DNA from 3 places in the Streptomyces sp. NPDC088254 genome. Region 2 is predicted to be linked to each of the others. Evidence: predicted binding sites of a transcription regulator. Region 2 holds the regulator's gene; each other region holds the start of a gene.
The links. The regulator HrcA, encoded in region 2, represses chaperone genes, less so after heat shock. The targets are predictions, from matches to a motif close to TTNGCACTCNGNNNNNCNGAGTGCNAA.
Positions count from the first base shown of each region.

Region 1 (10,542 bases), on a different contig from region 2:
CCCGCCCCCGGTCAGCAGCCCGACGAGAGCCCGAAGGCCGGCCCCCTCCACTCGTACGCGGCCAGACTGCGCGCCGACCACGCGGCGCGGGTCGCGGCGGCCGAGCGCTGGGACCTGCAGAAGGTGCCGCTCACACCCCCCGCGCCGCCCGCGAGGAAGCCGAGGATCGGCACCCGCGAGGGCTTCGAGGTGGACGACCACGAGGAGCTCGGCCTCCCGCCGGTCTTCACCACCGTCCCCACCGACGACAAGGTCGTCTTCCTCACCGTCGACGACGGCGCGGAGAAGGACCCGGCGTTCCTGCGCATGATGACCGAGCTGCGGATCCCGTACACCGCGTTCCTCAGCGACTACCTCGTCAAGGACGACTACGGCTACTTCAAGAAGATGCAGGACGACGGGGTGACCCTCAACAACCACACCCTCCACCACCCCTACCTGCCGGGCCTGTCCTACCAGCGCCAGAAGCACGAGATCTGCGGGATGCAGGACGTCGTCGAGAAGCAGTACGGCCGCCGCCCGACCCTCTTCCGCCCGCCCTACGGCAACTACAACAAGGCCACCCTGCGCGCCGCGAAGTCCTGCGGCGTCACCCATGTGCCCCTGTGGAACGAGGAGGTGTTCGTCGACCACTGGGAGTACCGCGAGTGGGACCGCGAGCTTCACCCGGGCGACATCGTCCTGAGTCACTTCCGCGGGCCGGACGACTGGAAGGGCACAATGCCCGACATGATCCGCACCTTCCTGAACAAGGCGACCGGAGAGGGATACGCGGTGGCCCGCCTGGAGGACTACCTGTGACACGCCGGGGGCGGCCCTCGGCCCCGACGGCGCCGGCACGCGCGGCGGCCCTCATCGTGGCGGCCCTCGCCGCCTGCGCCCTCACGGCCTGCGCCCCCGCAGGCGGATCGGCGGCGGGCCCGGCGGCGACCCGAGCGCGCTCCGCGCCCGCCCCCGCGACGGTCGAGCCGCCGTACCGCCGCTGGGGCCTCCCGTCCCCCCTGGCCCCCGCACCGGCCCCCGCCCACCCGAAGCCCCCGCCCCGACGGACCCTCCCCCCGGTCCTCGACCGCGTCGCCACCTCCGACAGGGTCGTCTTCCTCACCTACGACGACGGCGCCGAACGCGACCCCCGTTTCGTCGACATGGTCCGAGAACTGCGCCTCCCCGTCAGCGTGTTCGTCACCGACAGTGTCGCCGGCCCTGCCTACGCCCACTTCGCCCGCCTGCGGGAGGTCGGCGCGGACCTCCAGAACCACACCCTCGACCACGCCGCCCTGCGCGGCCTGCCCTACGCCGGCCAGCGCGCCGAGATCTGCGGCCAGCAGAACAAGCTCAACGCCCGCTTCGGCCTGCGCCCCCGCCTCTTCCGCCCGCCCTACGGCGCGTACGACACCACCACCCGGCGAGCCGCCGCCGACTGCGGCATCACCGCGGTCATCCTGTGGCGCACCCCCACCGACCCCCACCGCCTGCACCCCGGCGACATCCTCGCCACGACCCCCGACCGAACCCCGGGCCTGCTGCGCGAGATCCAGCAACAACACCTGACGGTGGGAAAACTGGAGGACTACCTGTAAGGCAAGGTCGGCTGAAGCCGGCCCGTCCGGGGGTGCCCCCCTACGGGGGAGCTTGAGGACGAGGCACGTACAGGACCGAAGCGGGGGTCTGGGGGCGGCGGCCCCCCGACGACGCCCCCCGGCACCGGGTACCGAACACGCTCACCCGAGCGGAAATTTCGGCCGACGCGCCGCAGGCATTGGCACTCCGCTTGACCGAGTGCTAACCCCGGTCATAGTCTCGGCTTTGGCACTCCCCACTGGAGAGTGCCAACAACGCGACGGGCAGGTCCGGCACCCGCGACGACGGATCCACCTGGTCGCCACCTCAGACAGTTAACCCCGTGAGATCTCCGAAGGGGGAGGTCGGATCGTGACGACCACCAGCTCCAAGGTTGCCATCAAGCCGCTCGAGGACCGCATCGTGGTCCAGCCGCTCGACGCCGAGCAGACCACGGCCTCGGGCCTGGTCATCCCGGACACCGCGAAGGAGAAGCCCCAGGAGGGCGCCGTCCTCGCCGTGGGCCCGGGCCGCTTCGAGAACGGCGAGCGCCTGCCGCTCGACGTCAAGGTCGGCGACGTCGTCCTGTACAGCAAGTACGGCGGCACCGAGGTGAAGTACAACGGCGAGGAGTACCTCGTCCTCTCGGCTCGCGACGTTCTCGCGATCATCGAGAAGTAGTTCACCCCGGATAGTTCCGGAAGCACATTGATGCTTGACGCTGCGCCCCTGGCCCCCGCGACCACATAAAAAGCCGGGCGCCCGGGGCGCAGTGCGTTTTTTCAAAAGCTTCATCCACAGATCTCCGAGAGGGCTCCCGCTGTCATGGCGAAGATCCTGAAGTTCGACGAGGACGCCCGTCGCGCCCTCGAGCGCGGCGTCAACAAGCTGGCCGACACGGTCAAGGTGACGATCGGCCCCAAGGGCCGCAACGTCGTCATCGACAAGAAGTTCGGCGCCCCCACCATCACCAACGACGGTGTCACGATCGCCCGCGAGGTGGAGATCGACGACCCGTACGAGAACCTCGGCGCGCAGCTGGTGAAGGAGGTGGCGACCAAGACCAACGACATCGCTGGTGACGGCACGACCACCGCCACCGTGCTCGCCCAGGCGCTGGTGCGCGAGGGCCTGAAGAACGTGGCCGCCGGCGCGTCCCCCGCCCTCCTCAAGAAGGGCATCGACGCCGCCGTCAAGGCCGTCTCCGAGGACCTGCTCGCGTCGGCCCGCCCGATCGACGAGAAGGCGGACATCGCCGCCGTCGCCGCGCTGTCCGCCCAGGACCAGCAGGTCGGCGAGCTCATCGCCGAGGCGATGGACAAGGTCGGCAAGGACGGTGTCATCACCGTCGAGGAGTCCAACACCTTCGGTCTGGAGCTGGACTTCACCGAGGGCATGGCCTTCGACAAGGGCTACCTGTCGCCGTACTTCGTGACGGACCAGGAGCGCATGGAGGCCGTCCTGGAGGACCCGTACATCCTCATCAACCAGGGCAAGATCTCCTCCATCGCGGACCTGCTGCCGCTGCTGGAGAAGATCATCCAGGCCAACGCCTCCAAGCCGCTGCTGATCATCGCCGAGGACCTCGAGGGCGAGGCCCTGTCGACCCTCGTCGTGAACAAGATCCGCGGCACCTTCAACGCCGTCGCCGTGAAGGCCCCCGGCTTCGGTGACCGTCGCAAGGCGATGCTGCAGGACATGGCCGTCCTCACCGGTGCCACGGTCGTCTCCGAGGAGGTCGGCCTCAAGCTCGACCAGGTCGGCCTGGACGTGCTCGGCTCCGCCCGCCGCGTCACCGTCACCAAGGACGACACCACCATCGTCGACGGCGCCGGCAACAAGGCGGACGTCGAGGGCCGGATCGCCCAGATCAAGGCCGAGATCGAGAACACGGACTCCGACTGGGACCGCGAGAAGCTCCAGGAGCGCCTCGCGAAGCTGGCCGGCGGCGTGTGTGTGATCAAGGTCGGCGCCGCCACCGAGGTGGAGCTGAAGGAGAAGAAGCACCGCCTGGAGGACGCCATCTCCGCGACCCGCGCCGCGGTCGAGGAGGGCATCGTCTCCGGTGGCGGTTCCGCGCTCGTCCACGCCGTCAAGGTCCTCGAGGGCAACCTCGACAAGACCGGCGACGAGGCGACCGGCGTCGCCGTGGTCCGCAAGGCCGCCGTCGAGCCGCTGCGCTGGATCGCCGAGAACGCCGGCCTGGAGGGCTACGTCATCACCTCCAAGGTCGCCGAGCTCGACAAGGGCCAGGGCTTCAACGCCGCGACCGGCGAGTACGGCGACCTGGTCAAGGCCGGCGTCATCGACCCGGTCAAGGTCACCCGCTCCGCCCTGGAGAACGCCGCCTCCATCGCCTCCCTCCTCCTGACGACCGAGACCCTGGTCGTCGAGAAGAAGGAAGAGGAAGAGCCCGCCGCGGCCGGCCACGGCCACGGCCACGCCCACTGAGGCACCCCGCCGCTGACGGGCACTGACCGACATCGGCAGTGAGGCCCGGCGCCCCTGAACGGTGAGACTGCTGCATCGACCAGCAGCCTCCCCGGACGGAGCGCCGGGCCTTCGTGCTGCCAAGGCGCAGGTGCCGGATTCATGGGCGTCGCAGCCCTTGGAGGAGTAGTTCGATCAGCCTTCGAGGGTCGTAGCGGGGGTCGCTGTCGTGCCCGATGCAGAGGTTGCCGATGCCGCGCATCAGTTCGTAGGGCTGTGTGCCGGGCCTGATCTCGCCGGCGTCGACGGCGGCTTCGAGCAGTTGGGCGCAGACGGGCATCAGCCGGTCGAGGAAGTGGGTGTGCAGCGTGGCGAAGCGGTCGCTGTCGGACTGGAGGGCGTCGGCGAGCCCGTGCTTGGTGACCAGGAAGTCGGCGAAGAGGTCGACCCACTGGCGCAGCGCGTCGAACGGGGAGGCGGCGTCGGCCAGCAGTTTCGGGCCGGCTTCGGCGCAGGCTTCGATCTGATGGTGATAGACGGCGGTGACCAGGTCCGCCCGGGTGGGGAAGTGGCGGTAGACCGTCCCCAGCCCGACACCCGCCCGGGCCGCGATCTGACGGATCGGTGCGTCGATCCCCGAGGTCACGAACACCTCCGCCGCGGCGTCGAGCAGCGTCTGCTGGTTGCGTACCGCGTCTGCTCGCTTGCTGCGGGCGGACGCTCCTTCGGCCGGGCCTGCTGCGGGCACCACGCTCTCCTTCCGGCGGCCGTTGACGAAACGGATCAGTGTTCCGTATCTTAAATGGAACAACGATCCGCTTTCAGGTTAGCTGACTGCGGGCACTCCGCCGTACCCGCCGCCGCCGTACGCGGCCAGGCGACGGGTGTCATCGAAGGGCATGCTCCTCATGAGTGCACCTGCTTGCACGGCCCGCCCCCTCCACTCGCCCACACCCGTCCTTTCCGTCAGCCCGGTGGTGCTGCCGGCCCCCGGCCGCGCCGTGGACCTCCAGGTGCGCGTCTCCGCGCCGGTGACCGGGAGCGAGCTGCCGGTCGTTCTCCTCTCGCACGGCCTCGGCTTCTCCCACCACCTCTCCTCGCTGAACGGCTACGCCCCGCTCGCCGACTTCTGGGCCGAACGGGGCTTCGTCGTGATCCAGCCCACCCACCTGGACTCCAGGACGCTGAGCCTGGACGCCGACACCCCCGGGGCCGCCGCGCACTGGCGTACCCGGGCCGAGGACATGACGCGCGTCCTCGACCAGCTCGAGGCGATCGAGGAAGCAGTTCCGCAGCTCGCCGGACGTCTCGACCGGAGCCGGATCGCCGTCGCCGGGCACTCCATGGGCGGACACACCGCGAGCCTGCTGCTCGGCGCCCGCCTCACCGATCCCCATGACGGAACCGAAGTGGACCTGGCCGACCCGCGGATCAAGGCGGGCGTGCTGCTCGCCGCGCCCGGCCGGGGCGGCGACGCCCTCACCGAGTTCACCGTCGAGAACTACTCCTTCCTCCTGACCACCGACTTCTCCACGATGACCACCCCCGCACTCGTGGTCGCCGGCGACCAGGACGACTCCGCCTTCCTGACGGTCAGCGGCCCGGACTGGCACACCGATCCCTACACCCTCGCCCCCGGCCCCAAGTCCCTGCTCACCCTGTTCGGCGCGGAGCACGGGCTCGGCGGGGTCTCCGGATACGACGTCGCTGAGACCACCGACGAGAACCCCGAGCGGGTCGCCGCCCTCGCCCACCTCGCCTGGGCCTACCTGCGCAGCGCGTTCCACCCCGAGGACCCCGCCTGGCAGACGGCGTGCGACGCGCTGGCGGCCGACTCCGACCCCGTCGGACGCGTCGAATCCAAGTAGGCCGGCAAGCCTGAGCCCAGGCACGTGCCGCAGCAGTGGGGGTGTTTGTCCGGTCGGCGGGAAAACGAGTCTCCAACTCAGAGGAGGCCGGTGTGTTGCGTGAGCGGGTGGAATTGGCGGACGTGCTGACCGCGGCGGAGGAAGCCGCGCCGGTCGGCTCGCTGGATGTCGTGGCGCACAACCTGCGCCGGCGTTTCGGAGCGCGGTACGTGTCGTTCCTGTTCGTCGACGTCGTCGGCCGTCGTCTGCTGCGCGTCAGCGAAAACACCGCCACGCCACAGCGGCACCGCGCCGAACACATCCCCCTGGCCGGCAGCAGCCTCTACGACGAGGTCCTGCGCACCCAGAAGCCGGTGCGGACGCCGCACGACGGACACGAGCGCGGGCAGCGGGTGCTGGCCCCCGTCACCAACCGCGGCGACACCATCGGCGTCCTCGAACTCTTCCTCGACGACGCCACCGAGGACGTGCTTGCACGGGTTGCGGAGGCCGCGCACGCGCTGGCGTACATCATCGTCACCGACCGCCGCTTCACCGACCTCTACCACTGGGGCAACCGCACCACCACGGTCAGTCTGGCCGCGGAGATCCAGCGCCAGTTGCTGCCCTCGGCCGCCTCCTGCGAGGCCGCCGAGTTCGACCTCGCCGGCGCCTTGGTCCCGGCCTCCGACATCGCCGGCGACACCTACGACTACTCCCTCGACCAGGACACCCTGCACCTGTCGGTCACCGACGCCATGGGCCACGACGTCGACGCCTCGCTCATGGCCACCCTCCTGGTCAACGCCTCCCGCGGCGCCCGCCGCGCCGGAAAGGACCTCGCCGAACAGGCCCGCCAGACCCATCAGGCACTCATCGACCACGGCCGGAAGACCTTCGCCACCGGACAGCTCGTGCGCATCGCCCTGGACGGCAGCGGTGCTCAGCTCGTCAACGCCGGCCACCCCCGGCCGCTTCGACTGCGCGACGGCACGGTCCAGGAGCTGCGCCTGGCTGTGAACCTGCCCTTCGGCGTCGCCTGGCAGGGGGCCTACCGGGTGCAGGACATCGACCTGCGCCCCGGCGACCGCCTCTTCCTGTACACCGACGGCATGCAGGAACGCGAGGCGGACACCGTCGACCTGCCCGGCCTGATCCGCGACACCGCCGCCGAGCACCCCCGCGAGGTCGTGCGCACGCTGGTCGGCGCGGTGGCCGACGCCTACGGCGGTCGCCAGCCGAGAGACGACGCCACCGTCCTGTGCCTGGACTGGCACGGCCCTCAGCCTCGCACAGAGGAAGCCTCGCCCCGGTACGGCCGGACTGACCAAGAACTCAAGAGACGCCTCGGCTGATGATCACCGTGGCCCCGGCCGGGCGAGCGCTGCCCAGCGCGTCGGCCAGGTGCCCGCCGGCGACACAACGTGGACAGAGGGTTTCTCCGGTGGTCGGGTTGAAGAGCATCGGTTGGGTGTGGGGGCCCTGGCACTCGACGGCACCGGTCAGGCGGGCGGAGAGACGTGGGCCTGCGGCCGGCGTCGGCGGGAGTGGGTCCGGCGCGGGCCTCGGCGGCGTGGGCTCGGTGACGGGCGGGACGTCGCGGAGGAGGTGGCGCAGGAGGCCGCCGGGGCGGTGGACGGGGGTGGTGTCGTCGGGCAGGCCCCGCAGGATGTGGATGCGGACCGCGCTGGGCGGATGCCCCGCTTCCAGCCAGCGGGCGGTGAGTCGGGTCAGCTCGGCGTGCATCGGCCGGGGGACGTGGCGCAGCGCGGGGGAGAGGCGGGAGAAGCCGGTGACGAGGTCGGTGGCGGCGGAGAGGATCTCCGGGGGCGTGTCCGTCTCGGGTTCAGCCTCGACAGCCGGCTCGGGGCCCGGCTGGACCGGGGGTTCGGGTGGTTGGTCGGAGGGGTTTCCTGCAAGGTATTTCTTTGGATGACCGTCGGAGAGCCGGGGAGTCGGATCACCGACGGCCGGAATCAGGGGACTCGGTGTCACCTGCGGTGACACGGGGTCGGGCGCTGCACCCGCCACGGGCATCCGCGCGAGGAGCTTGGCCGCCTCGGCGGCGCTCAACGGCACGTTGGAGACCAGCTGTTGGGTGGCCCAGTGGCCGCCGGATCCCTGGACGCGCCGCTCGTGCACGAATCCTTCCTCCTTGAGCTGCCGCTTGGCCCGGGTGAAGGCGCAGGCACCGATGTTGGCGCGTTCGGCGGTGCGGGAGAGGGGCTCGCGCGCTCCTTGGGGAAGGGAGAGCTGCCAGGTGAGGAGACGCACGGCGTCGGAGGAGAGCCGGGGGTGCCGGATGATGTCGTGCGAGAACCGGGTGTAGGCGCGCGGGGGCGCGATATGGTGACGGTAAATCACGGTGGAGCCTGTTACTTCCACTAGTGGTCCAGGCCCTCGTGAGCGGTTGCAGCCGCTGCGGGGGCCGTTTGCATTGGATGCTGCGTTCGCGGTGAATGTGCCGCACGCAACGTCTGCGGGCGGACGCGTCGAGTGAAGACCGTTTCGCGCTGCGTTCACCCACACGGAGCAACTCGACTGCGTGGACGCATGACATGGTCCCGGACCGCAGGTCGGGCCTTTCACCTTCCCGGTGTTCAAATCGCCATCTACAGGGCGGAGTTCGTGTGATGTATAAATACGAACATGACGGCCTACAAGAAGGCGTTCCTTCTCGTCCTGTCGGCACTCTTCCTTGCGGCCCTCGTGGCTCTCACGGCCCTCGCCATCGGCGGAAACCTGAGCGAGGCCGATCAGATAGCCAGCATCGTGGGCGCGCTGGCCTCCCTCGCCGCCCTCGCCGTGTCGGTATGGCAACTCATGCCGTCGGCGCCCACGAACGTCAGGGCCGTCAACGGCACGGCGGTCGGAGGGAATGCGACCCGCCTCTCCGGCGTGGAGAACGAGGTCAGAGGCAGGCGCGGCCGTGCGCCCGCCGGTGGATCGATCTCCGCGCGCGACGGCATGGCGGTCGGCGGGGACATGATCGAGATCCAGGGTGACAAGAACGTGGTGACATGAGCCGCGGCGGTTCCAGGGGGGAGAACCGCGGCAGGCGGGTCGACGCGAGGAACGGGCACGCGGCAGGAGGCGACTTCGTCTACGTCAGGGGCAGCCACATCCAGGTCAACCAGAAGCCCCGCGTGCGTCGCCTTCGCCTGGCGCTCATCGTCACCGGTGGGACGCTCTCCGCCGTGGCCGGGGCTCTCACAGTGCTCTGGGTGTTCTCGCCGACGGCGAACAGCGACGCGGATCGCGGCGGCGCGGCCCCGACCGTCCCGTCGACCACCCGTCCCGAACCGAGCCGGACCCCGCGCGCCGCCGTCCCCCCGGCTCTGACGGACCCGCAGCCCGACAAGCCGTCGCAGAGCCCCACCGTCTCGTCACGCACAGCCGCCCCGACTGCCTTGTCACACAAGGACGAAGCGGCCCCGCTGCCCGAAGCGACCCCGCCCCCCGACTGCCGAACCGCCGGCACGAGCGGTGTGGAACTGACTCCGTCGAACCTGGAGGTGAGAAACCAGGGGTACCTGTCGGCACGCGTGAACTGTGAGACGGAAGCCGGGGAAAAGCTGTACTACATGGTGCGCGTGGACAACATCATGGACGCCGGGAAGCCGCCGAAGATCGGTTATTACCTGAAGGAGGAGATCTCCGCGAGGCACGCGTCCCAACAGATAGCGGTGGATCTGCAAAAGGCGAACGCAAGGCCGGGCTCCGTCCGTCACGGGTTCGTCCAGCTTCTCCGTGAGGACCAACTCGCCGCCCTCAAGAGGGAGGAGACGGCGGACGGCAACGACGGAACCATCGCGGCACTGCCGGAGGGCAGCGTGACGGTTTCCGGCGAGGCGCGCGTCGTCCGGAGCGGCTGACCCGGACCGCGCGTGCGCGGGGCCCCGTTCCGCCCGGCCCGGGCGGCACAGGGCCCCCGCGTGCGCGGCTTACCGGCCCAGTGCCCCCAGCTGTTCCAGCAGCCCCGCCCGGTCGTACTGCCACCAGGCCTCGCAGATCATGCCGCCGCGGAAGCGGTGCCAGGTCATGCCGGTCATGGTGACATCCGTGCCGGTCGCCGGGATGCCGACGAAGTCGCCTTGGTGGCGGCCCGTGAAGGTCCAGCGGGTGCACACCTTGTCCTCCTCGGAGAGCTGGTCGTCGACCCGCATCGAGAAGTCGAAGGCCCGCCGCCAGCCCGCGACCTCCTCGCGGGCGGCCCGCAAGCCCGTGTCCCGCGCGTTGGCCGGGTCGTGGTCGAGGTAGTCGTCCGAGACGCGCTCGAAGAGCCGGTCGATGTCGCCCCGTCCGAGTCCCTCGAAGAACTCGCGGGCGATCACGCGGTTGAGCTGCTCGTCGCGCACCACGTCCAGGTCGGTGAAGGTCGGCGTCTCCTCGCACAGGGCGACCATGTCCTGGAAGATCCGCCCGGTCTCCGGCAGGTTCGAGTTCCGCATCGCCTCCTCGTACGACGGGAACTCCACGATCTCGATGAAGTGCGAATCGTCGGAGCGGTCCTTGCCGACCAGCGCGTGCGTGGCGGTCCGCTTCCCCTTGGTCTGTTCGACCCATGTGTCCAGCAACCGGTTCATCTCGTCGAACCGGCTGGTCCTGCAGTCGATGAGCTGTACGAACGTCATGGCGCAGCCTCCGGCCCCCCTGGGTCCGGTTCCGTCACGCCCATTTTCCCACCGGAGCGCCGACGCCACCC
Region 1 is NZ_JBIURQ010000010.1:188,223-198,764, reverse strand. It holds gene ACIOC0_RS27905 (polysaccharide deacetylase family protein) at 1-801, shown strand, start outside; gene ACIOC0_RS27900 (polysaccharide deacetylase family protein) at 798-1,580, shown strand; gene groES (co-chaperone GroES) at 1,933-2,241, shown strand; gene groL (chaperonin GroEL) at 2,386-4,011, shown strand; gene ACIOC0_RS27885 (TetR/AcrR family transcriptional regulator) at 4,151-4,738, opposite strand; gene ACIOC0_RS27880 (alpha/beta hydrolase family protein) at 4,899-5,858, shown strand; gene ACIOC0_RS27875 (PP2C family protein-serine/threonine phosphatase) at 5,951-7,192, shown strand; gene ACIOC0_RS27870 (hypothetical protein) at 7,173-8,201, opposite strand; gene ACIOC0_RS27865 (hypothetical protein) at 8,487-8,861, shown strand; gene ACIOC0_RS27860 (hypothetical protein) at 8,858-9,712, shown strand; gene ACIOC0_RS27855 (ester cyclase) at 9,782-10,471, opposite strand.
Region 1: a site for HrcA is predicted at 1,760-1,786, ahead of groES (co-chaperone GroES). Genes of this name have one in related genera too.

Region 2 (10,542 bases):
TCGAGGTCCTCGTGCAGCCGGGTGAACTCCCCGGCACCTTCTCCGTCGCCGACGGACCGGTCGATCCACAGCTTGCCCGCGGTGCCGCCCCGGTAGCGCTTCCAGTGGGCGGCCTCGCGGCTCATGGTCGCGGACAGCAGCACGGTGGCCGGGCCGTGGGCGACGCCGCCGACGGGGCCGTACGGCAGGACCGTCGAGGGCCCGCCGTCGAGCGGGACGGCGTGCGCCCAGCTTCGGCGCAGGCTGGCCTGGCCGTGTGCGGTGAGCGCCAGGACCTGTCCGTCGGGGGTCCAGCCGTGCACCTGGGTGCGCCAACACCCCCAGTACGTCAGCCTGGTGGACGGTCCGCCGTCGACGGGGGCGATGTGCGCCTCGGGGGCGCCGTCGCGGGTGGAGGTCCAGGCGACGGTCGTGCCGTCGGGTGAGATGCGCGGTGTGGAGACGGGCACGTTGTCGGCGCTGACCCGCCAGGCGCGGCCGCCGTCGAGGGGGGCGAGCCACACGTCGTCCTCGGCGGTGAAGGCCACCAGTTCGCCGTGCAGATGCGGGTATCGGATGTACGCAGCAGGCGTCGCGGACTGTGTCACCCGATCACTCTAGGCAAGGGCGCGGGCCGTGAACAGGGGCTTAGGGGTGCTTGCACCATGAGCGTCCGATCAGGGCCACTACTTGCCCTCGACCGGTCCGCAACGGGTGTCCGACGGGCACCAGACGGTCCGGGTGACGGTCACGGTGACCGTGGGCCGGGCCGGTCGGGCCGGATTCGCGGAGGGCGGCGGTTGCAGCGGTGAGGGCGTCGCGGACGCGCAGTCGCCGAGTCCGCTGACCCGGAAGACCTGTCTGCCGCCCACCTGCGCGCGGAGGTCGCCGCGTACGCAGGAGCCGTCGACGGCGCGGGTGACCGTGCCGTCGACCTCGATGTCCCGGCCGTCGTCGGTCCGGCCCTGGCACTTGACCGAGGCGATGGTCTCCTCCCCCGCCGAGGCGCGGCCCTTGCCGTAGTCGGCGGTGCAGGTCAGCCACTGTACGTCCGTTTTACGGCGGGCCAGTTCGGCCGTGGCGGCCTCGTCGGTGGTGTACGCCACGGACGCGGCGCTCAGCCCGCCCGGATCGCACGCCGCGAGCCCGCCCGCGGCCACGAGCGCCAACCCTGCCACCGCGGCCGTGCGTGTCCCCGGCCGTCCTGCCCGCATGCGTCGTAAAGCCCCCATGCGGGCAGACTGCCACCGCCGCGGCGGTGGCGGTAGAGCGCGTGCCGCCCCTCACGCGCCTCGAACTGCGCCCGTACGGGCGTCCTTCAGGACCAGCGGCCGGTGCGGCCGAGGAGCAGGGCGGTGGCGGCGGTGCCGGCGGTCGAGGTGCGCAGCACGGTGCGGCCGAGGATGTACGGCTTCGCGCCCGCCTCCTTGAACAGCGCCAACTCGTCGGACGAGACGCCCCCTTCGGGGCCGACGACCAGCACGATGTCTCCCCGGTCGGGGAGTTCGGCGGTGGCGAGGCGCTCGCTGCCCTGCTCGAAGTCCGAGTGGAGCACGGCGGCGAAGTCCGCGCCGGCGAGAAGTGCCGCCACCTGCTTGGTGGTCGCCGCGTCCGCGACCTCGGGGAAGCGCACCCGGCGGGACTGCTTGCCGGCCTCGCGGGCGGTGGCCCGCCACTTCGCCAGCGCCTTGGCGCCCCGCTCGCCCTTCCACTGCGTGATGCAGCGTGCGGCGGACCACGGGACGATGCGGTCGACGCCGGTCTCGGTCATCGTCTCGACGGCCAGCTCCCCCCGGTCGCCCTTGGGCAGCGCCTGCACGACGGTGATGCGGGGCTGTTCCTCGGGCTCCTCGTTGATGCTCTCCAGGTCCATGACGACCAGCCGGTCCTTGCCCTCGGCGGCCCTTACGACGCCCTCGGCCCAGCGCCCGCGCCCGTCGGTGAGGACGACGCCCTCGCCGGGCCGCAGCCGCTTCACGGAGACGGCGTGCCGCCCCTCCGGGCCGTCGAGGACGACCTCCCCGCCGCTGCCGTCGGGGACCTTCAGCGGATCGAGCACGAACACCGGAGCCGTCATCGCTCCGCACCTCCTTCTGCGTCGGCCGCCGACGCGGTCCACACCGCGCCCGTCTCGGCCGCCAGTACCTCCACCAGCTCACCGGCCGGCATCTCCCGGGCCATCCGGTGGCCCTGCCCCGCCCACAGAGCCATGCCCTGCGCGTCGCCCGCCGCGGCGGCCGCCTTGCGCAGCGGCGCGGTGAGGTGGTGCACCTCGGGGTAGGCGGCGGGCGCGTAGCGTCCGTGCTCGCGCAGGAAGCGGTTGACCAGGCCGCGGGCCGGGCGGCCGGTGAACGCGCGGGTCAGCCGGGTGCACACGAACAACGGGTTCGTCAGCGCCTCCTTGTGGGCGGCGGCCGCGCCGGACTCGGGCGTGGGGACGAACGCGGTGCCGAGCTGGACGGCGCTCGCGCCCGCCGCGAGGGCGGCGGCGATCTGGCTGCCGCGCATGATGCCGCCGGCGGCGACGAGGGGCAGCCCGACCGCCTCACGGACCTGGGCGATCAGCGACAGCAGTCCGATGCCGGAGCCGTCGTTCTCGGGGACGTCCCGGTGGGTGCCCTGGTGGCCGCCGGCCTCCACGCCCTGCACGATCACCGCGTCCGCGCCGGCCCGTTCCACGGCGAGCGCCTCCTCGACGGTCGTGGCCGTGACCAGCGTGACCGTCCCGGCCCTGCGCAGCGAGGCCAGCGCCTCGGGGCTCGGCACGCCGAAGTGGAAGGACACCGCCGCCACCGGGTCGTCGAGCAGCACGGCGAGCTTGGCGTCGTAGCCGTCGTCCCGCCCGCTGTCCGGGTCGCCGAGTTCCGTGCCGTACCAGGCGGCCTCGCCGGCCAGTTGGTGGGCGTACACCTCCACGGCGCCGGTCTCGGCATGCTCGGGCTGCGGCATGAAGAGGTTCACGCCGAAGGGCCGGGAGGTGAGCCCGCGCAACTGCTTGATCTCCCGGTACATCCCGTCGGCGGTCTTGTACCCACCGGCGAGGAAGCCGAGCCCTCCGGCCTCGGACACGGCGGCGGCGAGCCGGGGGACGGAGACGCCGCCCGCCATGGGGGCCTGCACGATCGGATGGCGGAGAAGACCGGCCAGCGCGAAGGACATGACCGCATGGTGTCATGTCCCGGCGCCCTGTCCCGCCGGGGGCTCCGCCCCCGCCTCACCGCCCGTTGAAGGCGTCCTTCAGCCGGGAGAACAGCCCCTGCTGGCCGGGCTGGAACTGCCCCTGGGGGCGCTCCTCCCCGCGCAGCTTCGCCAGTTCCCGCAGCAGCCGCTCCTGCTCCGGGTCCAGCTTGGTGGGCGTCTGGACTTCCACGTGCACGATGAGGTCGCCGCGCCCGCCGCCGCGCAGGTGCGTCACTCCGCGCTGGTGCAGCGGAATGGACTGCCCCGACTGCGTGCCGGGCCGGATGTCGACCTCCTCCGACCCGTCCAGCGTCTCCAGCGGCACCTTCGTGCCGAGCGCCGCCGCGGTCATCGGGAGGGTGACCGTGCAGTGCAGGTCGTCGCCGCGCCGCTGGAACATCGCGTGCGGCAGTTCGTGGATCTCGACGTAGAGGTCGCCGGCCGGGCCGCCGCCCGGTCCGACCTCGCCCTCGCCGGCGAGCTGGATGCGGGTGCCGTTGTCGACGCCGGCCGGGATCTTCACCGTCAGCGTGCGCCGCGACCGGACCCGTCCGTCGCCCGCGCACTCGGGGCACGGGGTGGGCACCACGGTGCCGAAGCCCTGGCACTGGGGGCAGGGACGCGAGGTCATGACCTGGCCCAGGAAGGACCGCGTCACCTGCGACACCTCACCGCGGCCGCGGCACATGTCGCAGGTCTGGGCGGTGGTGCCGGGCGCCGCGCCCTCGCCGCTGCAGGTGGTGCAGACGATCGCGGTGTCGACCTGGATGTCCTTGGTGGTGCCGAACGCGGCCTCCTCCAGGTCCACCTCCAGCCGGATCATCGCGTCCTGCCCGCGCCGGGTGCGCGACCTCGGGCCCCGCTGGGACGCCGTGCCGAAGAACGCGTCCATGATGTCGGAGAAGTTGCCGAAGCCACCGGCGCCGAAGCCGCCCGCGCCTCCCCCGCCGGCCTGCGAGAGCGGGTCGCCGCCGAGGTCGTAGACCTGCTTCTTCTGCGGGTCCGACAGCACCTCGTAAGCGGCGTTGATCTCCTTGAACCGCTCCTGGGTCTTCGGATCGGGGTTGACGTCCGGGTGCAGCTCGCGGGCGAGCCGCCGGAAGGCCTTCTTGATCTCTTCCTGCGACGCGTCGCGGCGCACGCCGAGAACGGCGTAGTAGTCCGTGGCCACTTACGACTCCGCCAGGATCTGTCCGACGTACCGTGCCACTGCGCGTACCGCTCCCATCGTTCCCGGGTAATCCATGCGGGTCGGTCCGACCACGCCGAGCTTGGCGACTGCCTCGCCGCCCGAACCGTAGCCGACCGACACCACGGAAGTGGAGTTGAGTCCCTCGTAGGCGTTCTCGTGCCCGATACGCACGATCATGCCCGAATCCCCCGCCTCGCCCAGGAGCTTGAGGAGCACGACCTGCTCCTCGAGGGCCTCCAGGACGGGCCGGATGGTGAGGGGAAAGTCATGTCCGAAGCGGGTGAGATTGGCGGTGCCGCCGATCATCAGCCGCTCCTCGTTCTCCTCGACGAGCGTCTCCAGCAGGGTGGAGAGCACCGTCGAGACCGTGCCGCGGTCCTCCGCCTCGAAGGCCTCCGGCAGATCCTCCACCAGAGGCGGCACATCGGTGAACCGGCGGCCCGCGACCCGGCTGTTGAGCCGGGCGCGCAGGTCCGCGAGCGAGGCCTCGCCGAACGGCGCGGGGCAGTCCACCAGCCGCTGCTCGACCCGCCCGGTGTCCGTGATCAGCACGAGCATGAGGCGGGCCGGGGCGAGCGAGAGCAGTTCGACGTGCCGCACCGTGGACCGGGTCAGCGACGGGTACTGCACGACGGCGACCTGGCGGGTGAGCTGCGCGAGCAGCCGGACCGTCCGCGCGACGACGTCGTCGAGGTCGACGGCGCCGTCGAGGAAGTTCTGGATGGCGCGCCGCTCGGGCGCGCTCATCGGCTTGACCCCGGCGAGCTTGTCGACGAAGAGCCTGTAGCCCTTGTCGGTGGGGATGCGGCCGGCGCTGGTGTGCGGCTGGGCGATGTAGCCCTCGTCCTCCAGGGCGGCCATGTCGTTGCGGACCGTCGCCGGGGACACGCCGAGGCTGTGGCGCTCGGTGAGCGCCTTGGAGCCGACCGGCTCCTCGGTGCCGACGTAGTCCTGGACGATGGCGCGCAGCACCTTCAGCCGTCGTTCACTCAGCATCCGCGCACACCTCCAGTGCTTCGTCCCCTTGGCGCCTTGCCTGGCACTCGTCACATTCGAGTGCCAGCGTTCCCCGGCCAGTGTACGGCCGTGGGGTGCGCGGGGGGCAAGGTCGGTCCGGTCGCATGCCGGCCGACGGGTTCGTCACGGTTAGCGTCGCGGTATGACGGTCACTTGGGAAGAGCTGGGTTGGGAGCAGGTCGCGGCGGGGGTCGGGCGGCGGCGGCTGCCGGGCTGGGACTGCACGGTGGGGCTGGTCGTGGGGACCGGGGCGGTGCTGCTGATCGACGCGGGTTCGAGCCTCGCGGAGGGCACACGGCTGCGGGCGGAGGCCGAGCGGCTCGCCGGACGCCGTGTGACTCATCTCGCGCTCACCCACCCCCATTTCGACCATGTGTTCGGGGCGGCGGCGTTCGCGGGCGCGGTGGTGTTCGCGGCGGTGGGCGCCGAGTCGGTGTTCGCGCGGGAGCGGGCCGAGCTGCACGCGGACGCGGTGCGCAACGGGCTGGACGAGGCGGCGGCGACGGAGGCCGTGGACGCCCTGGTGCGGCCTCGCCACCTGGTCTCCGGGGAGTGGACCCTGGACATGGGCGGCGGGCGTCAGGTCCTGCTGGCGAACGTGGGCCCCGGCCACACGGCACACGACCTGGCGGTGCTGGTGCCGGGGTCGCCGGAGGCGGTGTTCTGCGGCGACCTGGTGGAGGAGTCCGGCGAGCCGCAGGCCGGGCCGGACGCCGTGCCCTCGCACTGGCCGGCCGCCCTCGACCGCCTGCTCGCCCTCGGCGGCGCGGACGCACGGTACGTGCCCGGTCACGGGGCGGTCGTGGACGCGGCGTTCGTGCGGGCGCAGCGGGACGCCCTGGCCGCCCGTTTCGGCGTGTCGCCGTGACAGCGCCCCGGCTTCTCCTATCGTCGTCCGAATGCGCCAGTACTCCGCCGATCTGACCCCGTCCTGGAAGAAGCCGCAGCCGGTCCCCGAGGTCGCGGCGGAGCCCGGCCTGGTGGTGGAGGAGCCGGGCAGCGGCTTCTGCGGCGCGGTGATCCGCTGCGAGGCGGGCACGGTCACCCTGGAGGACCGTTTCGGCAAGCACCGGGTGTTCCCGCTGGAGCCGCGCGGGTTCCTGCTGGAGGGCCGCACGGTGACTCTCGTAAGGCCCGCGTCGGGCGGCCCGGCGCGCCCCGCCCGCACGGCCTCGGGTTCGGTGGCCGTGCCCGGCGCACGCGCGCGTGTGGCCCGCGCCGGCCGGATCTACGTCGAGGGGCGGCACGACGCCGAGCTGGTCGAGAAGGTGTGGGGCGACGACCTGCGCGTCGAGGGCGTGGTGGTGGAGTACCTGGAGGGCGTCGACGATCTCCCTTCGGTCGTCGAGGAGTTCGCGCCGGGACCGGACGCGCGGCTCGGCGTCCTGGTGGACCATCTGGTCCCGGGCACGAAGGAGTGGCGGATCGCACAGTCGGTGACCAGCGAGCACGCGCTCGTGGTGGGCCACCCGTACATCGACGTCTGGGAGGCGGTGAAGCCGTCGGCCCTGGGCATCGAGGCATGGCCGCGCGTGCCGCACGGCCAGGACTGGAAGACGGGGGTGTGCCGGGCGCTGGGCTGGCCGTCGGACAACACCGGGGCGGTGTGGCAGGCGATCCTGGCCCGGGTGGGCTCCTACAAGGACCTGGAGCCGGAGCTGCTCGGCCGGGTGGAGGAGCTGATCGACTTCGTCACCGGCTGACGGGCCGGGCGGGCGTTCAGTCCACGAGGTCCCTGACCACGGCGTCCGCCAGCAGCCGCCCGCGCAGGGTGAGGACGGCGCGGCCCTCGTCGTAGGGCCCCGGCTGCAGCAGTCCCTCCGTGAGCGCCCGGCGCGCGGCCGCGAGTCCCTTCTCCCGCAGCACGTCCAGCGGTACGCCCTCGCGCAGCCGTAGCTCCAGCAGGATGCGCTCGACCCGGCGGTCCTCGTCCGTGAGGAGTTCGCGGCCGGCGCCCGGGGAGCGGCCCGCCGCCAGCGCCGCCGCGTACGCCCCCGGGTGCTTGACGTTCCACCAGCGGACCCCGCCGACGTGGCTGTGGGCGCCCGGCCCGGCGCCCCACCAGTCGGCGCCGCGCCAGTACAGCTCGTTGTGCAGACAGCGGGCCTCCGGCGAGGTGGCCCAGTTGGACACCTCGTACCAGTGGTAGCCGGCCGCCGTGAGGGTCTCCTCGGCGATGAGGTAGCGGTCGGCGTGCGCGTCGTCGTCGGTCATCGGGATCTCGCCCCGGCGGATGCGGCGGGCGAGCTGGGTGCCCTCCTCGACGATCAGGGCGTAGGCGCTGACGTGGTCCGGGCCGGCGTCGAGCACGGCGTCCAGGGAGGCCCGCCAGTCGTCGTCCGACTCGCCCGGCGTGCCGTAGATCAGGTCCAGGTTGACGTGCTCGAAGCCCGCCGCCCGCGCTTCCGCCACGCAGGCCTCGGGCCGGCCGGGGGTGTGGGTGCGGTCGAGGATCCGCAGCACGTGCCGCCGGGCGCTCTGCATGCCGAGGGAGACCCGGTTGAACCCGCCCTCGCGCAGGGCCGCGAGGTACGCCGGATCGACGGACTCCGGGTTCGCCTCCGTGGTCACCTCAGCGTCGGCCGCGAGTCCGAACTCCTCGCGGATCGCGCCCAGCATCCGCACGAGGTCGCCCGCGGCCAGCAGGGTGGGCGTGCCGCCGCCGACGAACACCGTCCGCACCTCGCGCGGATCGTCGCCCAGCACCTTGCGGGCGAGCCGGATCTCGTCGATCAGGGTGTCGGCGTAGTTGTCGCGGGAGGCGAGCACCCCGCCGGTGCCGCGCAGCTCGGTGGCGGTGTAGGTGTTGAAGTCGCAGTACCCGCAACGGCTCGCGCAGTAGGGCACGTGCAGGTAGAAGCCGAGGGGCCGGTCGGCCGCCCCGGCGAGCGCGGACGAGGGCAGCGCACCGTCGTCGGGAACGGGCTCACCGTCGGGGAGTGCGGAAGGCATGTGCTCCATTGTCCCGCACCCGGCGGCCCGCCCTCCCCGCCCCGGCCGCCGCTACTCGGTCTGGAGCACCAGGAGGGCCAGGTCGTCCTCCGGGGGGTCGTCGCCGAAGGCGTGGACGAGGTCGCGGACGCGTTCGGCGATCAGGTCGGCGTCGAGGCCGGCGCACCCGGCCAGCGCGACGGCCAGGCCGTCATCGTCGTCGAACTGGCGCGGTCCCGAGCGGCGCTCGGTGACGCCGTCGGTCACGCACAGCAGGGTGTCGCCGGGCCGCAGCTCCAGGGTCTCGCTGGTGTAGGTGGCGTCCTCGACGACCCCGAGGAGGGTCTGCGGCTGGGCTGCCGTGGTGACCGTCCCGTCGGGTCCGAGCAGCAGCGGCAGCGGGTGCCCGGCGGAGGCGAGGGTGCAGCGGACCCCGCCGTCGAAGGGGACCAGCTCCCCGTAGAGGAGCGAGAGGAAGCGGGTCTGCGGCCCGTCCGCCGGTCCGGCCGGGCCCACGAAGGCACGGGCCGCGGCGTCGGCGGCCTCCGTGGCGTCGTCGAGGAGCAGTTGGTTGAGGCGGTCGAGGACGTCCGGGACGCCGTACCCCTCCCGGGCCAGCAGCCGCAGCCAGGGCCGGGCGAGGCCGATGACGACAGCCGCCTCCGGGCCCTTGCCCTGCACGTCGCCCACGGCGAAGCACCAGCGGCCGTGGCCCGCCGGGAACAGGTCGTAGAAGTCGCCGCTCGGGCCGCCCTGCTCGCGCGGCTCGTACACGAGGGCGCTGCGCAGTCCCGGTATCTCGGCGACCGCGCCGGGCAGCAGGCCGCGCTGGAGGACGGCGCTGATGGTGACCTGGCGGGCGTACTGGCGGGCCGCACCGATGGCGAGCGCCACACGGCGGCCGAGGTCCTCGACCAGCCCGGTGATCTCGTCGGGGAAGCGCAGCAGCCCGGCCCGGCCGATGACGAGCGTGCCGAGCGGGCGGCCGCCGGCGATCAGCCGGTAGGCGAGGGCGGAGCCGCCCGGGCCGAGCGCCTCGGCGGGCCAGGGGAAGGCGGTGGGCCCGGAGCCCGCAGCGTCGGGCGGGTGCGAGGGGTGCGGCGGGTCCTTCTCCAGGGTGCGGCGCAGTTCCTCGATGTGGTGCTCGCCGCTGTGGCAGACGCGGGCCAGCCGCGGTCCGGGCCCGCCCGTGCCGTCGCCCCAGCCGCGCGCGCTGAGTTCGTCCTCCAGCCACACCGCGCACCAGTCCGCCAGCCGCGGCACGAGCAACTGGCCGGTGAGCGCGGCGACCAGGTCCTCGTCCAGCTGCCCGGCGAGCAGGTCGGAGGCCTCGGCGAGGAAGGAGAGCGCACCCCGGCCGAGCCAGTCCCGGGAGTGAGGGGTGGAGGCGGGCAAGCGGGCGGGGGCGTCTGTGCCGGCGGTGGCGTCGGCGGGGGCGGTGTCGGTCCGGGTGCTGGTGGTACGGGCCGCAGGGGCGAGACCGGGGCGGGGGGCCGCGCCGGGGCCGGCGGTCGGGGCGGCTTCTGCGGGGGCGGTGGTCGGGGCGGCTTCGGCGGGGGCGGTGGTCGGGGCGGCTTCGGCGGGGGCGGTGGTGTACGCGGTCATGGGCACGTCGTCGCCGTACGCCTGCCCGGCGTCCGCGGTGTTCTCTGCGATCGGCCCCAGCCGTGCCCACACCGTCTTCGTGCCCCGGCGGTACGTCACGCCCCACGCCTCCGCCAGCGTCGCGACCAGTTGCAGCCCGCGGCCGTACTCCGGGGTGCCGAGGGGCGGTTCGGGCGTGCCGTCGCGCGGGGCGCGGGAGGGGTGGCGGTCGGAGACCTCCACGACGACGGCGTACGCCTCGGGCTCGTCGTCCTCCGCGAGGCACAGCCGGCACACCAGGTCGATGTCGGTGCCGGCGTGCACGACCGCGTTGGTGACGAGCTCGCTGACGACGAGCACGGCGTCCTCCGCGAGCCGCCCGGCGAGGTGCTCCCCACCGGGCAGGCCGAGGCCGCTCCACTCCGTCAGTGCGGCGTGCACGAGGTCGCGGGCGGCGCCGGGCGCGTGGGAGCCGCCGGCCAGGGTCGCGCGCGTGCGCGCCGGGAGCCCGCCCGGGCGGGCGGACGCGCCGCCGGGCCGGGACACGGTCTCCCGTTGCGTAGGAATGACCCCCATGCGCAGCTCCTCGGACGGTCGACGTTTCGAGCCTCGACCTGACGACCGGCCCTCGGTCTTCGGACGATTACGCCTCTCCGGAC
Region 2 is NZ_JBIURQ010000003.1:381,366-391,907, forward strand. It holds gene ACIOC0_RS12230 (S41 family peptidase) at 1-587, opposite strand, end outside; gene ACIOC0_RS12235 (hypothetical protein) at 666-1,211, opposite strand; gene ACIOC0_RS12240 (16S rRNA (uracil(1498)-N(3))-methyltransferase) at 1,298-2,056, opposite strand; gene ACIOC0_RS12245 (nitronate monooxygenase) at 2,053-3,138, opposite strand; gene dnaJ (molecular chaperone DnaJ) at 3,194-4,330, opposite strand; gene hrcA (heat-inducible transcriptional repressor HrcA) at 4,331-5,347, opposite strand; gene ACIOC0_RS12260 (MBL fold metallo-hydrolase) at 5,511-6,236, shown strand; gene ACIOC0_RS12265 (DUF3097 domain-containing protein) at 6,268-7,071, shown strand; gene hemW (radical SAM family heme chaperone HemW) at 7,088-8,320, opposite strand; gene ACIOC0_RS12275 (SpoIIE family protein phosphatase) at 8,372-10,459, opposite strand.

Region 3 (10,542 bases), on a different contig from region 2:
AGGGCCGGGCCGTCGCCGTGCACACCCGGCGTGCCGAGGACCCGCAGGCCGCCTTCGAGGCGCTGCGCAAGCCCCTCGCCGACCTCGCCGCCCGGCACGGGCTGATCGTCGAGCCGGGCCGCATGGTCCTGGAGCTGCGGCCGCCCGGCGTGGACAAGGGCGTCGCCCTGACCGAGTACGTGCGGGAGATCGGCGCCGAGTGCGTCCTCTACGCCGGCGACGACCTCGGCGACCTCCCCGCCTTCGCCGCCGTCGACCGACTCCGCTCCGAGGGGGTGCCCGGCCTGCTCGTGGCCAGCGGCAGCGCCGAGGTCACCGAGCTCTCCGAGCGCGCGGACCTCGTCGTCGACGGCCCGGCAGGCGTCGTACGACTGCTGCGCGCGCTCGCGGATCAGCTGGGCTGAACACCCGGCCGGACGTTGCGCAGCGCCTGCAACTGCTCCAGGAACCACTGGGCCGGGGGCAGCGCGGTCGCGGCCGCCGTCAGCCTCTTGGTGTGCTCCGCCCGCTCCTGCGGCGGCGTGGTGAGCGCCTCGTGCAGGGCGCGGGCGGTCTCCAGCACGTCGTAGGGGTTCACGACGATCGCGTCGTCGCCGAGTTCCGCGTACGCGCCGGCCTCCCGGGACAGGACCAGCACGCAGCCCTCGTCGGAGACGACCGGCACCTCCTTCGCGACGAGGTTCATGCCGTCCCGGATGGGGTTGACCAAGGCCACGTCGGCGAGGCGGTAGGCGGCGAGGGAGCGGGCGAAGTCGTCCTTGACGTGCAGGACGACCGGGGTCCAGCCGGGGGTGCCGTACGACTCGTTGATCTCCCGCGCGACCCGCTGCACCTCGGCGGTGTAGTCGCGGTAGACCGCGAGGTCCTGGCGGGAGGGGTAGGCGAAGGCGACGTGGACGACGCGTTCGCGCCACTCCGGTCGGTCGTCGAGGAGCTGCCGGTAGGCCAGCAGGCCGCGCACGATGTTCTTCGACAGCTCGGTGCGGTCGACGCGGACGATGGTCCGGCGGGCGCCGCCGTCGGGGGCGGCGCCGATCTCCTCGCGCAGCGCCGCCATGCGCTCGTCGACGTCCGGCTCGTGGGAGCGGGCGCGCAGGAAGTCGGCGTCCGCGCCGAGCCCGTGCACGCCGATCTCGGTCCCGTCGAGGCCGCCGGCGAACTCGTCGCAGCACGCGGTGAAGGCGTCCGCCCAGCGGCGGGTGAGGAAGCCGAGCCGGTCCGCGCCGAGCATGCCCCGCAGCAGCTGCCGGCGGACGTCGGCGGGCAGCAGGCCGAAGTAGTCCACGGGCGCCCACGGCGTGTGCGAGAAGTGGCCGATGCGCAGGTCGGGGCGGAGCTCGCGGAGCATTCCGGGGACGAGGCACAGGTGGTAGTCCTGCACGAGGACGGCCGCGCCCGGCGCCGCCTCCTCGGCGAGCGCCTCGGCGAAGGCGTGGTTGTACGTCTCGTACGACGCCCACTGGCGTCGGAAGCCGGCGTCGAACACCGGCTCCAGCGGGGTCTGGTAGAGCAGGTGGTGGACGAACCAGAGCACGGAGTTGGCGATGCCGTTGTAGGCGTCGGCGTGCACGTCGGCGGGGATGTCCAGCATCCGCACGCCGTCCTCGCCGACCCCGCGCCGGACCGCCTCGCGGTCGTCGTCGGAGAGGGCCGAGCACACCCACAGGGCGCCCGCCTCCGGGCCGATGGCGGAAAGGCCCGACACCAGGCCGCCGCCGCCCCGTTTGGTCTGCAGCGAGCCGTCCTCGTGGACCGTGTAGGAGACCGGGCCGCGGTTGGACGCGACCAACACCTGAGCACCCTGGGCAGCGACGTCGTGCGGGGAAGCCGTGGAAGCCATACGCCTCAACCTAGCCCGCACGGGAAACGCTCAAACGTACGGAAGCCCTCCGAGGGGGTGTCGCTCACGCCACCCTGCGGGAGGCGTACTCCGCGATCTCCGCCATCGGCGGCCGCTCCTCGGTGTCCACCGGGTGGGTGCGCGGTTCGAAGCCGTCCGCGCCGCGCTCGAACTGGGTGAGGGCGGGGCGCACCAGGTGGCCGCGGGCCAGCCGCAGCTGCGCGGTGCGGTAGATCGCAGCCGCCATCCGGCCGAGCGCCTGCCCGTCCTGGTGGCGGTGTCTGCGCACGCCCACGTCGACCTGGGCGAGCGCGTCCAGACCGACCAGGTGCAGCGCGTCGACGAGCATCCCCAGCTCGACCCCGTAGCCGACGGGGAAGGGCAGCCGCTCCAGCAGACTGCGGCGGGCCGCGTACTCGCCGCCGAGGGGCTGCACGAAGCCCGCGAGCTGCGGCCAGTGCATGTTCAGCAGCGGGCGCGCCATCAGTTCCGTGACCCGGCCGCCCTGGCCGGCCGCCCCGGTGGGGGCGGGCGTGTCGGCTCCGGCGCCCAGGGGGCGGTCGTACATGGCCTTGACCAGGTCCACGCCGGGATCGGTGAGCAGCGGGCCGACGATTCCGGACACGAAGTCGGAGGAGAACTCCCGCAGATCGGCGTCCACGAAGCAGACGACGTCGCCCGTGGTGACCAGCAGCGACCGCCACAGCACCTCGCCCTTGCCGGGCAGCGCCGGGATGCGGGGGAGTATCGCGTCCCGGTGGACGACGCGCGCCCCCGCCGCCGCGGCGACCTGGGAGGTGCGGTCGGTGGAGCCGGAGTCGACGACGACGATCTCGTCGACGAGCGGGGCCTGCCGCATGAGGTCGTGACGGATGACCGTGACGATCTCGCCGACCGTCTCCTCCTCGTTCAGCGCGGGCAGCACCACGGACACCGACTGGCCCGTGGCGCGCTTGGCGGCCAGGATTCTGTGCAGCGGGCGATCGGTCACCGACCAGGAGCGGGTGGCGAGCCAGCGCCCGACTTCTTCCAGCACGGTCTGCGGCTCCTCACTGTCGCGATCACACCAGGTGCACGGGGGGTGACCGTGTGATCCGTCTCGCGCTTCGGACGACTATCTCAACTGTCCGGGGTGTCGGTTACAGTCTTGAACAACGCGGATGACCATCGCATGTCCGGGGTCAATCCGGCGTTCAGGGATCAACAACTGCATACCGCTCATCCAGAGGGGCAGAGGGACACGGCCCGATGAAGCCCCGGCAACCCTCCAGCCGGCTCTTGTCACATCGACGTGGCGGGGCTCCCGGCTCGGGAAGGTGCCAAATCCGTCTCACGGCGAGATGCGTCGTGAGGAAGATGAGGAGAAAGGGCCTCGCCTCACATGGCTGCGCAGACTGTTGCGACCGGAACCACCGCTTCCACCGGCACCGCCGCCCCCGCCGTCGATCTCGGCCCCGCCGCGGCGCTGAGCTGCCGGGAGTGCGGTCACCGCGTCCCCCTCGGCCCGGTCTTCGCCTGCGAGGAGTGTTTCGGCCCGCTGGAGATCGCCTACGACTTCTCCTCCTACGACACGGAGGAGCTCCGCAAGCGCATCGAGGCCGGCCCCGCCGACATCTGGCGCTACGCCCCGCTGCTGCCCGTCCCGGCCGACGTCGCGGACAAGCCGAACATCAACCCCGGCTGGACCAAGCTCGTCCAGGCCGACAACCTGGCCCGCGAGCTGGGCGTCGAGCCCGGCAAGCTGTTCGTGAAGGACGACTCCGGCAACCCGACCCACTCCTTCAAGGACCGGGTCGTCGCCCAGGCCCTGGAGGCCGCCCGCGCGTTCGGCTTCACCACCCTTTCCTGCTCCTCCACCGGCAACCTCGCCGGCGCGGTGGGCGCCGCCGCGGCCCGGGCCGGCTTCCGCTCCTGCGTGTTCATCCCGCACGACCTGGAGCAGGGCAAGGTCGTCATGGCCGCGGTCTACGGCGGTGAACTCGTCGGCATCGAGGGCAACTACGACGACGTCAACCGCTTCTGCTCCGAGCTCATCGGCGACCCGGCGGGCGAGGGCTGGGGCTTCGTCAACGTCAACCTGCGGCCGTACTACGCCGAGGGCTCCAAGACGCTGGCGTACGAGATCTGCGAGCAGCTCGGCTGGCGGCTCCCCGACCAGCTGGTGGTGCCCATCGCCTCCGGCTCCCAGCTCACGAAGATCGACAAGGGGCTGCAGGAGCTGATCAAGCTCGGGCTCGTCGAGGACAAGCCGTACAAGATCTTCGGCGCGCAGGCGGAGGGGTGCTCACCGGTGTCCGTCGCCTACAAGGCGGGGCACGACGTCGTGCGGCCGCAGAAGCCGGACACCATCGCCAAGTCGCTGGCGATCGGCAACCCTGCCGACGGCCCGTACGTGCTCGACATCGCGCGGCGCACCGGCGGCGCGGTGGAGGACGTGAACGACGAGCAGATCGTCGACGCGATCAAGGTGCTGGCGCGGACCGAGGGGATCTTCGCGGAGACCGCCGGCGGAGTGACCGTGGGCGTGACGCGCAAGCTGATCGAGAACGGGGTGCTGGACCCGACGCTGACGACCGTCGTCCTCAACACCGGGGACGGTCTGAAGACCCTGGACGCGGTGGCCGGCACGGGGCTCACCGCGACGATCCGGCCGAACCTGGAGTCGTTCCGCGAGGCTGGTCTCGTCTAGTCCCGTCCGCCGGGGCACCGGCCCCCGCGCCTGTCAGCAGTCTGCTTCACCGGAGGTCTGAGCATGAGCGTCACCGTCCGCATCCCGACCATTCTCCGCACCTACACGGGCGGGGCGGCCGAGGTCACCGCCGAGGGCGGGACCCTCGGGGAGGTCATCGCCGACCTGGAGAAGAACCACACGGGCATCGCCGCCCGCGTTCTCGACGACCAGGGCAAGCTGCGCCGGTTCGTCAACGTGTACGTGAACGACGACGACGTCCGCTTCGAGCAGGGCCTTGAGACGGCGACGCCCGAGGGTGCGGGAGTTTCCATCATTCCGGCCGTCGCGGGTGGCTGAGCGACGGTCCCTACCCGCCGGTAGTAACCGTCGGTAACAGTGATTACCGAGAGTTCATCGAATTGCCCTCTCCGCAAGAGAAGCGGAGGGGGCAATTCAGTGTGGTTGAGCGCGGTACAGTTGGGGAACCGGCCTCCGATTCAATGATCCGGAGCCTTTGATTTCTGCCTTACGTCCGACAAGAAGTAGCCAAAGTGTGTGCGCCTTCTGCGGCTTTTGTAACGTTTGGGCGGTCCGACTTGCCCTGAATTCGGACGAATTCTCACCACTTTCCGGACGGTGTGCGTCCAGAATTCTCGTCCGATTGACCTGTTGCAGACGGCAGTTGGACAGATACATTCAGCCGCGGTCGACGCGTTCCGGCGCACGCCCCCAACCAACTGGGGGGTGAGGTCTGACCCGGATCCGCGAAGTGTGGATCTGTGCAAGGGCCAGTAATAGGGGAGTTAGGCATGGCTCAGGGCACCGTCAAGTGGTTCAACGCGGAGAAGGGGTACGGCTTCATCGCGGTCGACGGTGGTGCGGACGTCTTCGTCCACTACAGCGCCATTCAGATGGACGGCTACCGCACCCTGGAAGAGGGCCAGCGGGTCGAGTTCGAGATCTCGCAGGGCCAGAAGGGCCCGCAGGCCGACATGGTTCGCGTCACCGCCTGAACGTTTCAAACGAAGGGCTCGCACCCCGCCGACGGGGGTGCGGGCCCTTCGTGCTGCCCGGCCGTGGATCCGGCCGCGCCGTGGCCCCGTCCCGGCGGTTCCGGGGGCGCCGGCGGTGTTCGCGCATGGCCGACAGTCCCGGCGTATCCGACGAAGGCGCTTGCACTCGCCATGGCCGAGTGCTAATCATTGGCGTTAGCACTCTGAAGGTGAGAGTGACAACGAAGGACCGGGTCGGTGAGGCCCGCAGGCCGGGTGGGAAGGAACCACGAGGCCGGCGAGCCGTCCGTCGCGGGCGCGGGCGCGGTCCGAAGGAATCACCCCCAGTCCTGGAGGGACCACTTCACATGGCCAAGATCATCGCGTTCGACGAGGAGGCGCGGCGCGGCCTCGAGCGCGGCATGAACCAGCTCGCGGACGCCGTCAAGGTGACGCTCGGCCCCAAGGGCCGCAACGTCGTCCTCGAGAAGAAGTGGGGCGCCCCCACGATCACCAACGATGGTGTGTCCATCGCCAAGGAGATCGAGCTCGAGGACCCGTACGAGAAGATCGGCGCCGAGCTGGTCAAGGAAGTCGCCAAGAAGACGGACGACGTCGCCGGTGACGGTACGACCACCGCGACCGTCCTCGCCCAGGCCCTGGTCAAGGAGGGTCTGCGCAACGTAGCCGCCGGCGCCAACCCGATGGCCCTCAAGCGCGGTATCGAGAAGGCCGTCGAGGCCGTCTCCGGTGCCCTGCTGGAGCAGGCGAAGGATGTCGAGACCAAGGAGCAGATCGCTTCGACGGCCTCCATCTCCGCCGCCGACACCCAGATCGGCGAGCTCATCGCCGAGGCCATGGACAAGGTCGGCAAGGAAGGCGTCATCACCGTCGAGGAGTCGCAGACCTTCGGGCTCGAGCTCGAGCTCACCGAGGGCATGCGCTTCGACAAGGGCTACATCTCGGCGTACTTCGCCACCGACATGGAGCGTATGGAGGCCGTCCTCGACGACCCGTACATCCTGATCGCCAACTCCAAGATCTCCAGCGTCAAGGACCTGCTCCCGCTCCTGGAGAAGGTCATGCAGTCGGGCAAGCCGCTGCTGATCATCGCCGAGGACGTCGAGGGCGAGGCCCTGTCGACCCTGGTCGTCAACAAGATCCGTGGCACGTTCAAGTCCGTCGCCGTCAAGGCCCCGGGCTTCGGCGACCGCCGCAAGGCCATGCTCGGCGACATCGCCATCCTCACGGGCGGCGAGGTCATCTCCGAGGAGGTCGGCCTCAAGCTGGAGAACGCGACCCTGGACCTTCTGGGCCGCGCCCGCAAGGTCGTCGTCACCAAGGACGAGACCACGATCGTCGACGGCGCCGGCTCCTCGGACCAGGTCGCGGGCCGTGTGAACCAGATCCGCGCCGAGATCGAGAACAGCGACTCCGACTACGACCGCGAGAAGCTCCAGGAGCGCCTGGCGAAGCTCGCGGGCGGCGTGGCCGTCATCAAGGCGGGCGCGGCCACCGAGGTGGAGCTCAAGGAGCGCAAGCACCGCATCGAGGACGCCGTCCGCAACGCGAAGGCGGCCGTCGAGGAGGGTATCGTCGCCGGTGGTGGCGTGGCCCTGCTGCAGGCCTCCCAGGTCTTCGAGAAGCTGGAGCTCGACGGTGACGAGGCGACCGGCGCCAACGCCGTGAAGCTCGCGCTGGAGGCCCCGCTCAAGCAGATCGCCGTCAACGGTGGTCTCGAGGGCGGCGTCGTCGTGGAGAAGGTCCGCAACCTCCAGGTCGGCCACGGCCTGAACGCCGCGACCGGCGAGTACGTCGACATGATCGCCGAGGGCATCATCGACCCGGCGAAGGTGACGCGCTCCGCGCTGCAGAACGCCGCGTCGATCGCCGCGCTGTTCCTCACCACCGAGGCCGTCATCGCCGACAAGCCGGAGAAGGCCGCGGCCCCGGCCGGCGGCGGCATGCCGGGCGGTGACATGGACTTCTGATCGACCTGACGGTTGATCGCCTGTCCTTCGGACCGAGGGCGGCACCCCCTGCTGACGCGGGGGGTGCCGCCCTCGGGCGTTTCGGCTGCCGCGGCCGACCTCCGGGGGCGGGCGGCCGGTGGGTGCGTGGGCGGGATCACAGGGCGGGGTGGTCGTGAGCCGGAATGCGGGAGGCGTCCCAGCCGGTTGAACCGTTCGCAGGAACTGAATGCATATGCACATACCAATGGTTACGTCGTGAGGAGCCCCACGTGAGCGTCACCCCGCCCACTTCCACCCGCGCTGCCGAGATCCTCTCCCGGCCGGTCACGATCAACGGCCTCACGGTCCCGAACCGCATCGCGATGGCGCCGATGACGCGCATGTTCTCCCCGGGCGGCGTCCCCGGCGACGACGTCGTGTCGTACTACGCCCGTCGCGCCGCCGCCGGCGTCGGCCTCATCGTCACCGAGGGTACGTACGTCGGGCACGACTCCGCCGGCCAGAGCGACCGGGTGCCCCGGTTCCACGGCGAGGAGCAGCTCGCGGGGTGGGCGAAGGTCGCCGAGGCCGTGCGCGCGGCGGGCGGCACGATCGTGCCCCAGCTGTGGCACATCGGGATGGTGCGCAAGGACGGCGAGCCGCCCTACGCGGACGCGCCCGCCGTCGGTCCCTCCGGCATCCGCGTCGACGGCGACGACGTCACCGGCAAGGCCATGACCCAGCGCGACCTGGACGACGTCATCGGGGCGTTCGCACAGGCCGCGGCCGCCGCCGAGCGCATCGGCTTCCACGGCGTGGAGATCCACGGCGCCCACGGCTACCTCGTCGACCAGTTCCTGTGGGAGCACACCAACCGCCGCACCGACGCCTACGGCGGCGACCCGGTGGCCCGTACGAAGTTCGCCGCCGAGATCGTGGCCGCCGTGCGGGAGACCGTCTCGCCCGAGTTCCCGATCATCTTCCGCTACTCGCAGTGGAAGCAGGAGGCCTACGACGCGCGCCTCGCCGAGACCCCGGAGGAGCTGGAGGCCATCCTGACCCCGCTCGCCGCGGCCGGTGTCGATGCCTTCCACGCCTCCACCCGCCGCTACTGGCTGCCGGAGTTCGAGGACTCCGACCTCAACCTCGCGGGCTGGACCAAGAAGCTCACCGGCAAGACCGCCATCACCGTCGGCTCGGTCGGTCTCGACGGCGACTTCATCAAGGGGTTCCAGGGCGAGGGCTCGCCGGTCAAGGGCATCGACGACCTCCTCGACAGCCTGGAGCGCGACGAGTTCGACATGGTGGCCGTGGGGCGCGCCCTGCTCCAGGACCCGCAGTGGGCGGCGAAGGTCCTCGCCGGCCGCTTCGCCGACCTGGCTCCCTACGACGCGTCGGCGCTGCGCACGCTGAGCTGAGCTGAGCTGTGTCCGGGGTGCGTCCCGGCTGAGTCCGGGGTGAGCCCTCGCGGGGCCCGGGGTGGAATGCTGTCCGCCTCGGGCCCCGTTCATGTCATACGACTTCGCGAGGCGGCTGTCACTCACACGAGGGGTGACGGCCGCTTCCGGCACTTCCCCCGACCGCCGGTCGTTCCATGAACAGCCGGCCGATGACAGCGGATCACCGCAGACGACAGCTGATCACAGCCGACGGCAGTCCATGACAGTCGAAGCCAGTCAAAGTCAGTCGATGACAGGAGTGTTGGATGACGATCGCCGAGTCCCAGCTCGTCGTGCGCACCGCCGCGGGAGCCGTGCGCGGGCGCCGTGAGGACGGCCTGACGGTGTTCCGCGGCATCCCGTTCGCCGCGCCTCCGGTCGGCGAGGCCCGGTTCCAGGCCCCACGCCCGCCGCAGCCGTGGGACGGCGTGCGGGACGCGCACGCCTTCGGGCCGCCGCCCCCGCAGGAGGCGGTGTTCCAGGGGCTCGCGGCAACCCGTGAGGAGCCCACGGGCGACGACTGGCTGACGGTGAACGTCTGGACGCCGGAGACGGGCGGGCTCGGGACGGACCCGGCGGAGGCCGCCCGGCCGGTGATGGTGTGGATCTACGGCGGCGCCTACAAGCTCGGGCATTCCGGCAGCCCGGGATACGACGCCCAGCACATAGCCCGCGCCGGCGACCTCGTGGTGGTCACCTTCAACTACCGCGTCGGCATAGAGGGGTTCGCGCGGCTGGACGGCGCTCCCGCCAACCGGGGGCTGCTGGACCAGATCGCGGCGCTGGAGTGGGTGCGGGACAACATCGCGGGGTTCGGCGGGGACCCCGGCCGGGTGACCGTGTTCGGCGAGTCGGCGGGCGCCGGTTCGGTGGCCGCGCTGCTCGCCGCACCGGGCGCGCGCGGGCTGTTCGGGCGGGCGATCGCCCAGAGCGTGCCCGGCACGTTCTTCTCCGACGAACTGGCCCGCGACCTGGCGGCGGCCATCGCGGCCGAGGCCGGGCTGCGCCCCACGGCCGCCGACCTGTCCGCGGTGGACCCGCGTCGGCTGACGGAGGCCGGGGCCGCGGTGGGCGCGAAGATGGGGCAGCGGGTGGACCGCTGGGGGCAGGTCGCGCCCACGGCCACGCCTTTCTCGCCGGTCGTCGACGGCGAGGTCCTGCCCGCCACCCCCTGGCAGGCGCTGGCGGCGGGCGCCGGGCGGGACGTGGAACTGGTCGTCGGGCACAACGCGCAGGAGTACCGCCTGTTCGTCGCCATGACGGGCCGCCTGGGCAAGGTGACGGAGGAACAGGCGGCCGCCGCGCTGCGGACGTTCGCCCCGGACGGCGGCGAGGCCGCTTACCGCGCGGCCTACCCGGAGGCGGGAGCCGAGGAGTTGTACGAGCGGGTGCAGTCGGACTGGCTGTTCCAGATACCGTCCCTGCGGCTGGGCGAGGCGCAGATCGCGGGCGGTGGCCGGGTCCATCTCTACGAGCTGACCTGGCCGGCGCCGGGCATGGGCGGCGGGCTCGGCGCGTGCCACGCCCTGGACGTGCCCCTGCTGTTCGGCACTTACGAGGCGGACCTGGGGGCGCTGCTGTTCGCGGGGGTGGAGGTGCCGGCGGAGGCCAAGGAGCTGACGGCCCGCTTCCAGGCCGCGTGGACGTC
Region 3 is NZ_JBIURQ010000004.1:417,063-427,604, reverse strand. It holds gene otsB (trehalose-phosphatase) at 1-404, shown strand, start outside; gene ACIOC0_RS14890 (trehalose-6-phosphate synthase) at 392-1,840, opposite strand; gene ACIOC0_RS14885 (glucosyl-3-phosphoglycerate synthase) at 1,905-2,876, opposite strand; SAM riboswitch class I at 3,056-3,203, shown strand; gene thrC (threonine synthase) at 3,222-4,529, shown strand; gene ACIOC0_RS14875 (MoaD/ThiS family protein) at 4,593-4,868, shown strand; gene ACIOC0_RS14870 (cold-shock protein) at 5,321-5,524, shown strand; gene groL (chaperonin GroEL) at 5,872-7,494, shown strand; gene ACIOC0_RS14860 (NADH:flavin oxidoreductase) at 7,746-8,873, shown strand; gene ACIOC0_RS14855 (carboxylesterase/lipase family protein) at 9,161-10,542, shown strand, end outside.
Region 3: a site for HrcA is predicted at 5,684-5,710, ahead of groL (chaperonin GroEL). Genes of this name have one in related genera too.